One region of the Actinomadura miaoliensis genome, then DNA from elsewhere that is predicted to be linked to it. Evidence: riboswitches for the same ligand, from Rfam matches in the RefSeq annotation. Region 1 holds a riboswitch; the other holds the start of a gene.
The links. A riboswitch is a leader RNA that binds a small molecule or an ion and turns the genes downstream of it on or off. The one in region 1 is predicted to bind cobalamin.
Positions count from the first base shown of each region.

Region 2: linked by a shared signal. The riboswitch ahead of ABD811_RS26065 (putative cobaltochelatase) and the one ahead of ABD811_RS06010 (ribonucleoside-diphosphate reductase subunit alpha) in region 1 are both predicted to bind cobalamin.

Region 1 covers NZ_BAAAZG010000002.1:329,920-334,357, reverse strand. Annotated here, with positions in the region: gene ABD811_RS06025 (MFS transporter) at 1-1,150, opposite strand, end outside; gene ABD811_RS06020 (ArsR/SmtB family transcription factor) at 1,298-1,624, shown strand; gene ABD811_RS06015 (cupin domain-containing protein) at 1,803-2,135, shown strand; cobalamin riboswitch at 2,339-2,538, shown strand; gene ABD811_RS06010 (ribonucleoside-diphosphate reductase subunit alpha) at 2,628-4,438, shown strand, end outside.
Region 2 covers NZ_BAAAZG010000039.1:128,389-132,826, reverse strand. Annotated here, with positions in the region: gene ABD811_RS26080 (DUF397 domain-containing protein) at 1-103, opposite strand, end outside; gene ABD811_RS26075 (helix-turn-helix domain-containing protein) at 100-972, opposite strand; gene ABD811_RS26070 (ATP-binding protein) at 1,140-1,637, shown strand; cobalamin riboswitch at 1,752-1,906, shown strand; gene ABD811_RS26065 (putative cobaltochelatase) at 2,066-4,048, shown strand; gene cobO (cob(I)yrinic acid a,c-diamide adenosyltransferase) at 4,051-4,438, shown strand, end outside.

The DNA of each region.
Region 1 (4,438 bases):
ACATCGCCGTCCAGACGATGCCCTGGCCGACGCCGGAGACGATGAGCCCGGGCACCAGCCGTCCGTAGCCGGCATCGGTGTCGAAGCCGATCGCCATGCCGGCCGTGCCGACGACCCCGATCGCGAAGCCGATCAGCAGTGTCGTGCGCAGGCCGATCCGGGTGGTCAGCCGCTCGCCGAGTTGTGTGCCGGTGGCGATCGCCAGTGAGGGGACCAGGAAGGCCAGTCCGGTCTGCAGCGCGCTGTAGCCGTGCACGCTCTGCATGAGCACGGTCAGGAAGTAGGGCAGCACGCCGAATGTCGCCATGTAGATGAACGTGATGATCATGCCGCCGGTCAGGCTGCGGTTGCGGAACAGCCGGAACGGCATGAGCGGATCGGCGCTGCGCCCCTCGATGGCCGCGAACGCCGCCAGCAGCCCGGCGGCCAGCACGAACGCGCCGATCACCAGCGGACTCGTCCAGCCCTGCTCGGGCCCCTGGACCAGGGCGAACACCAGCAGCGTGGCACCCGCGGTGACGGTCAGCGAGCCGGGCAGGTCGAACCGCCGCCGCTGCCTGCCGGCCGGGTCGGGCGGGATCACCGCCAACGCGGCCAGCGCCACGAGAGCGGCCAGCGGCACGTTGACGTAGAAGACGGCGGGCCAGCCGAAGTGCTCGGTCAGCACACCGCCGAGCAGCGCCCCGATGGTCAGGCCGCTCGCACCCGCGCCACCCCAGACCGCCAGCGCCCGGTTGCGCTGCGGCCCCTCGGCGAACAACGTGTTGATCAGTGACAGGGTGGACGGCAGCAGCAGGGCGCCGCCGATCCCCTGCACCGCCCGCGCCACGACGATCGTGGCGGGTGACGGCGCGAGGCCGCCGGCCAGCGACGAGACGGCATAGAGGGCAAGGGCGAACACGAAGACGCGGCGGCGGCCCAGCAGGTCGGCCGCACGGCCGCCGAACAGGAGGAACCCGCCGGCGAACACCACGTAGGCGCTGACCACCAACTGCTGGGTCTGGCCGGGGAAGCCCAGCTCCGCGCCGATCTCGGGGAGCGCGACGAACACGATGTTGAGGTCCAGCGAGTAGACCACTTGCGCGAGCGCCAGCAGGGTCAGGATCCAGCCCAGTCGCCGGCCTGCGGCCGGCCTCGGAACAGCGGACATGCCAGAGGACACCCTTCGGGGTCTGGAGGGAAACGGGCCGGCGGACGAGCCCGCCGACGAGTACGACCGTACGAATAATTACGTACATTCGTATGGTGAGGCAAGGGAATCCGGGCGATTGTTCGACTATCAACGTACGATGGGACAATGAGGTACCGTCATCCGGACCGCGACCAGATCCGCATCGACGCGGTGCTGTCGGCACTGGGCCACCCGGTGCGGCTGGCCGCCGTCCGTGTGCTGGACGGCGGCGGTGAGCACAACTGCGGCAGCGTGCTGGCCGAGCTGGGCATCACGGCCAAGTCGACGATGACCCACCACTGGCGCGTGCTCCGCGAGGGCGGCGTGATCATCCAGGAGCCCTCAGGCCGGGAGAACCTGCTGACCCTGCGCCGGGAAGACCTGGACGCCCGCTATCCGGGGCTGCTGGACGCCGTCCTCGCCGGCGCCCGCACCGACGAGGCCGGCTCCTGACGACCCCCTGCACGACTCCGTCGTCGGCCCGTCGGCCCGAGTGCCCCGACCTCCCTGTGGTATCTGTGGCGGCCCTACATCTCCTAGCGCAGCCGCGTTGCAGCGCATCGCACCGAGCCGGGCGCCGTCGGCGCCGCATCGGCGTCCGCTACTGACACGGAAACGGCAGGGCAACCTCATGCAGAAGATTTCCCTTGACGCCCGGGTGCGCGAGCACATGGAACGCGCGGCGGCGTCACCGGCGGGCCGCAGTGCCGAGACCGTCTACGGCGGCCACGAGCACACCCTGCGTCAGACCCTCATCGCACTGCGCGCCGGCGCTTCGCTGGCCGAGCACGAGAACCCGGGTGAGGCGACGGTGCTGGTGCTGCGCGGTCGGGTGCGGCTGCACAGCGGTGACACCACATGGGAGGGCATGACCGGGGACCTGCTGATCGTGCCGCCCGCCCGGCACGGCCTGGAAGCCGTCGAAGACGCCGCCGCGCTGCTGACGGTCGCCAGGGCGCGCTGACGCGCCGCGGTTCGGGCGCCCGGTGGGCCGCGCCGCGCCTGCCCGACCTGGTGACGGCCACGGGCTGCTGCCGCCGCGCCGGCCCGAGCATGCGGCTGGGCGGTCGGCGCCGCAGCGTCGCGGGTCGCGGACGTTCCGTCGCGCCGTCTCTGGCGACACTCCCACAACATCTAGAGGTTGCATTCACTCCTGCCACTAGATGTAGAGTTCCAGGTGTTGCGGGTCCGCCCCTCACGGGGTGGCGCGAGAGGGAACCCGGTGCGAATCCGGGACTGCCCCGCAGCGGTGAAGGGGAACGAAAGCCGTCACAGAGCACTGGGCCGCACGGCCTGGGAAGCGACGGCCGGTAGGTCCGTGGTGGGTGCCCCCGAGTCCGAAGACCTGCCCGCGACCGTAAGTGGTCCACGAGCCTCGAGGGAACGCCGGTGGGCGGGCGCGTTCGTCGTGCCCTCCTTCCGGCGTGCCCGAAGGGCGTCGCCCGAGGGAGAGCAGATGACTGTTTCCGCCACCGTCGACGACCGCGAACTGGCGGTCCGGGAGGCCGCCGCGCGGGTCGGCGCCGATCCCGGCCAGTCCCGGGTCGCGGCCGCGCTGCTCGCCGAGCTGATCCGGGACGAGGCCGCCGGGGAGGGCGTCGGCACGTTCAGCTCCTCGGTGCGTCTCGCGCACGCGCAGGGCCTGCTCAACGACGCGATCGCGGCGTTCGTCGCCGCGCACGCCGCCGAGCTGGACGCGCTCGTCGACGAAACCGCCGACGACCGGTTCGAGTACTTCGGACTGAGGACGGTCTACGACCGCTACCTGCTGCGTCACCCGCACACGCGCAAGGTCATCGAACGCCCGCAGCACTTCCTGATGCGCGTGGCGTGCGGGCTGGCCGACACCGTCGCCGAGGCAGGCCGGCTGTACGGGCTGATGTCGCGGCTGGAGTACCTGCCGTCCTCGCCCACGCTGTTCAACTCCGGCGCGCGCCGGCCGCAGCTGTCGTCGTGCTTCCTGCTCGACTCCCCCCGCGACGAGCTGGAGTCGATCTACGAGCGGTACGGGCAGGTCGCGCGGCTGTCGAAGTACGCCGGCGGCATCGGGATCTCCTGGTCGCGGATCCGTTCCCGCGGGTCGCTGATCCGCGGGACCAATGGGACCTCCAACGGCATCGTCCCGTGGCTGCGGACGCTGGACGCCTCGGTCGCGGCGGTCAACCAGGGCGGCCGCCGCAAGGGCGCGGCCTGCGTGTACCTGGAGCCGTGGCACGCCGACGTCGAGGAGTTCCTGGAGCTGCGCGACAACACCGGTGAGGACCAGCGCCGCACCCACAACCTGAACCTGGCCAACTGGATCCCCGACGAGTTCATGCGGCGGGTGGAGGCCGACGCCGACTGGTCGCTGTTCGACCCCAAGGAGGTGCCCGAGCTCACCGACCTGTGGGGCGAGGACTTCGACGCCGCCTACCGCCGGGCCGAGGCCGAGGGCCGTTACGTGCGGCAGGTCCCGGCGCGCCGCCTGTACGGCCGCATGATGCGCACGCTCGCCGAGACCGGCAACGGCTGGATGGTCTTCAAGGACCCGGCCAATCGGACCTGCAACCAGACGGCCGAGCCCGGCAACGTGGTGCACCTGTCGAACCTGTGCACCGAGATCCTCCAGGTGACCAGTGACACCGAGACCGCCGTCTGCAACCTGGGTTCGGTGAACCTGGCCCGCCACGTCACCCCGGACGGCTTCGACTTCGCCCGGCTGCGCGAGACCGTGCGCGTGGCCGTCCGGTTCCTGGACCGGACCATCGACCGCGGTTACTACCCCACCCCGGAGGCGGCCGCGACCAACACCGAGTGGCGTCCGGTCGGGCTGGGCGTGATGGGCCTGGCGGACGTGTTCTTCACGCTGCGGCTGCCGTTCGACTCGCCCGAGGCGCTGGAGCTGTCCACCGCCATCGCCGAGGAGATCGCGCTGGCCGCCTACAACACCTCCGCGGACCTGGCCGAGGAACTGGGCGCCCACCCGGCGTTCGACCGGACGCGCGCGGCGCGCGGCGTGCTGCACCCCGACCACTTCCCGGCCGCGCCCCGCAAGACCTCCGAATGGGACGCGCTGCGCCGGCGCGTCGCCGAGGTCGGACTGCGCAACTCGCTGCTGGTCGCGATCGCGCCGACCGCGACCATCGCGTCCATCGCCGGCTGCTACGAGTGCATCGAGCCGCAGGTCTCCAACGTGTTCAAGCGCGAGACGCTGTCCGGCGAGTTCCTGCAGATCAACCGCTACCTGGTGGCCGACCTGCGCGCCGCCGGACGGTGGACGCAGGAGAC
Region 2 (4,438 bases), on a different contig from region 1:
GACCGTCCGGCAGCGCCGCCACTTCGACGCACTGGTCTCCGCTACCGCTGTATGAGGACGTGCGCCACTGGGCGCGGGCGAGATCGCGTTGCAGGTTGTTCACGGGCTGCTCCCTGCTGCCTCGACGATGAGGTGCGCGGAATCCTCGGGGGACAACGCCGCCTCGACGATGCGATCGAAGCGACGCCTGTGTACGCCTGTTTCCTCTGCGCTTTCGACGTAAACGTCACCCATGGTGCCTTCGACGTAGGCGATATCGGGGTCTGCCGGGTCCGGAAAGGAAAGGATCGTGAACCGCCCGTCGAGCCCCGCGTGCTCGCCCGCGCCGTACGGCAGCACCTGCACCGTCACGCGGGGTCGTTCCGCCATCACGGCCAGTGCCCTGAGCTGGGCGTTCATCACCGGAGCCCCGCCGATCGGCCGGTGCAGCACCGCCTCGTCCAGCACCACGTGCAGCAGCGGCGCGTTCGGCCGTTCGAGCAACTTTTGCCGTACCTTGCGCGCGACGATGCGGCGTTCGATCTCCGTGGACCCGGGCAGCATCCGCCCGGCGGTGATCACCGCGCGGGCGTACTCCTCGGTCTGCAGCAGCCCGTGCACCAGCTGCGGGTCCCAGGTGCGGATGTCGGACGCCTCGTCCTCGAGCGCGACGTAACTTCCGGCGAAAACGTCGGCGTAAGCGGTCCACCAGCCGCGCTGGCCCGCCTCGCGCGCCAGCGTCATCAGGGCGTCCCGGTCGGGGCTGGGCACCCCGTACAACTCCAGCATCCGGGCGACGTCGCCGACCTTCGGCCGGGTCTGCCCCGTCTCCACCCGCGACACCGTGGCCCGGGACCAGTCGAGCCGGTCCGCCACGTCCTGCAACGTCAGGCCCAGTTCCTCGCGCAGCCGGCGCAGTTCCCGGGCCAGGCGACGACCTCGTACGGTCGGCCGATATGTCATGAGGGCAGAGTCTGTCGTTTCGGTCGGCACCTCTCAACGCGATTGCCGAAGCCGGTAAGGGCAATCTCGCCAACGGTGTTGCGCAAATGAGATTCTCACGCGAGGCTCATGGAAGTGTAACCACAGGGGGACCCACAGTAACGGGACGATTGATGACCGCGTAGTCGGCCGAGACCTTTCGATCGCGGGGAGGGCCCGTGCACAGCTCGTCAGAACTCATCCATGACACCTCGCCGCCGCGCGCGGTGCCGACCGAGGAGCCCGGCATCCGCGCGGGCTGGGCCTGGTCCCTGCCGCGCGGCCCGGCGTGCGCCCGCCATGCCAGGACGCTGCTGGCCGACGCGCTCGCCGAGCTGGGGGTGCCCCGCGACCCGATCGCCGACGCCAAGCTGATGGTGAGCGAGCTGGCCACCAACGCCTACCAGCACGCCGCCGATTACGGCCCGCATGAATTGTGGCTGGCGGTCGATGACGACGCGCGGCCCCCCGCGGAGGTCCGCTGCGCGGTGTTCGACGCCTTCGTCGACGCCCGGCTGCCCGGCTATTCGTGGACGTCCGGTGACTGCGGCCGGGGCCTGAGCATCGTCGCCGAGATGTCGCAGGGCCGCTGGGGGCTGCTGCACACGCTGTCGCGTCTGGGGACGCCCGTGCCGGGCAAGGCGGTGTGGTTCGTCGTGCCCACCCGTGTCGCCTGACGCCCCGGCCCCCTGACGCCCCGGCCGTCCCGCGACCGGACGTTGGGCATTTCACGTGGTCGCCGCTTGGGTGGTTCCGGGTGGTATGTCATGCTGTGCAGTCGACGGACGCGGAGGAACCCGGTGTGAATCCGGGGCTGTGCCCGCAACTGTGACCGGGGAGTTCTCCCCCCGCGCAAGGCCACGGCGGCGACGCTGGAAGGCCGGGGGAGCGGTGCCGTCCCTGACCGGGACCGGTGCCGGAACGTCGATCCGGGAGCCAGGAGACTCCGGCCGTCGCAGCTGACCGCCACGGGCGTGGACACCCGAGGGGAAGGATGATGAGGCATGCCCCGTCTGATGGGCCGATGAGCCGCCCGGCCGCCGATGGGGGGACGACCCCCCGCACCCCCCACACTCACCGCTACCCCTTCTCCGCCGTCGTCGGGATGACCGATCTCAAGCTCGCGCTGCTGGTCAACGCGGTGTCGCCGGGTGTGGGCGGGGTGCTGGTGCGCGGCGAGAAGGGCACCGCCAAGTCGACGATCGTGCGGGCGCTCGCCGGGTTGCTGCCGCCGGTGCGGGTGGTGGACGGCTGCCGGTTCTCCTGCGACCCCGACGCCCCCGACCCCGGCTGCCCCGACGGCCCGCACACCGGGCACGACGCGCGGCGACGGCCCGCCCGCCTGGTGGAGCTGCCCGTCGGCGCGTCCGAGGACCGGCTCACCGGCTCGCTCGACATCGAACGGGCGCTCACCGAGGGCGTGAAGGCGTTCGAGCCGGGCCTGCTCGCCGCCGCGCACCGCGGGGTGCTGTACGTCGACGAGGTGAACCTGCTGCACGACCACCTGGTCGACCTGTTGCTGGACGCCGCCGCGATGGGCGAGTCGTACGTCGAGCGCGAGGGCGTGTCGGTGCGGCACGCGGCGCGGTTCCTGCTGGTCGGCACCATGAACCCGGAAGAGGGCGAGCTGCGCCCGCAGCTGCTGGACCGCTTCGGGCTCACCGTCGAGGTCGCCGCCACCCGCGACCCGGACGAGCGCGCCGAGGTGGTGCGGCGCCGGCTGCGCTTCGAGGAGTCCCCGGCCGCCTTCGCCGCCGCGTGGGCCGACGAGGAGGCCGCGCTGGCCGCCCGGATCGCCGCCGCGCGCGACCGGCTGCCCGGGGTGGAGCTGACCGACGCGGCGCTGCGCCAGATCACGGCCGTGTGCGCCGCGTTCGAGGTGGACGGGCTGCGCGCCGACCTGGTGACCGCGCGGGCCGCGATCGCGCTGGCCGCCTGGCACGGCCGTACCGCGGTGAGCACCGAGGACGTGCGCACGGCGGCGCGGCTGGCCCTGCCGCACCGGCGCCGCCGCGACCCGTTCGACGCCCCCGGCCTCGACACGCGCAAGCTGGACGAGGTGCTCGACGAGCACGACGACCGGCCCCCCGAGCCCCCCGACGGCGACGGCCCGCCCCCGCCCGGAGGCCCCGGCGGTGGCGGGCTGCCCGACACGTCCCCCGACACGTCCCCCGATGCACCGTCGCCGGAGACCCCGGAGGCGGGCGGCGCCGACGGCGGTTCGGGTGCGGGCGGTTCGGGTGGCGCCGGTCCGCGGCGCGAGGACGAGCCCGCGCCCGCCGACGCCGCCTACAGGCCGCGCCTGTTCACCGTCCCGGGCACCGGCACCGGCGCGCCCGGCCGCCGCTCGAAGGCGCGCAGCCCGCACGGCCGCGTCTCCGGCGCCCGTCCCGGCTCGCGCGGCCTGCATCTGACCGCCACGCTGCGCGCCGCCGCCCCGTACCAGCGCGCCCGCGGCCGTACCGGGCCCGGCCTGGTCGTCGCGGCCGAGGATCTGCGCGAGGCGGTGCGGGACGGACGCGAGGGCAACCTCGTGCTGTTCGTCGTCGACGCCAGCGGGTCGATGGCCGCGCGGCAGCGGATGCGCGCGGTGAAGGGCGCGGTGCTCAGCCTGCTGCTGGACGCCTACCAGCGCCGCGACAAGGTGGGCCTGATCACCTTCCGGGGACGGGACGCCACGCTGGTGCTGCCGCCCACCTCGTCGGTCGAGGCGGGGGCGCGCCGCCTGGAGCGGCTGCCCACCGGCGGCCGCACACCGCTGACCGCCGGGCTGCTGCGCGCCGCCGAGGTGCTGCGCGTCGAGCGGCTGCGCGATCCGTCCCGGCGTCCGCTGCTGGTCGTGGTGACCGACGGCCGCGCCACCCACGGCCCCGATCCGGCCGCCGCCGCGGCCCGGCTCGGCGACGTGGCCTCCGTCGTGGTCGACTGCGAGTCGGGGCCGGTGCGCCTGGGGCTGGCGGCCGAGCTGGGCGGGCGGCTGGGCGCGGAGGTCGTCCGGCTGGAGCACCTGGCCGCCGGGTCCCTGGCCGGAGTCGTCCGGGGCGCCAGGACGGCGCCCGACCGCAGCGCCTGGAGAAGGGGAGCCTAGGCATGCCGCAGGGGAAGCCGGAGCAGGTGCCCGACGACGGGCTGACGACGCGGCAGCGCCGCAACCGGCCGCTGGTGATCGTGCACACCGGGCCCGGCAAGGGCAAGTCGACCGCCGCGTTCGGGCTGGCGCTGCGGGCCTGGAACCAGGGCTGGCCGATCGGGGTGTTCCAGTTCGTCAAGTCCGCCAAGTGGCGCATCGGCGAGGAGCGGGCGCTGCGCGTGCTCGGCGACAGCGGCGAGGGCGGCCCGGTCACGTGGCACAAGATGGGCGAGGGCTGGTCGTGGATCCGCCGCCCCGGCACCGAGGCCGACCACGAGGCCGACGCGCGCGAGGGCTGGGAGCAGATCAAGCGTGACCTGGCCGCCGAGACGTACCGGCTGTACGTGC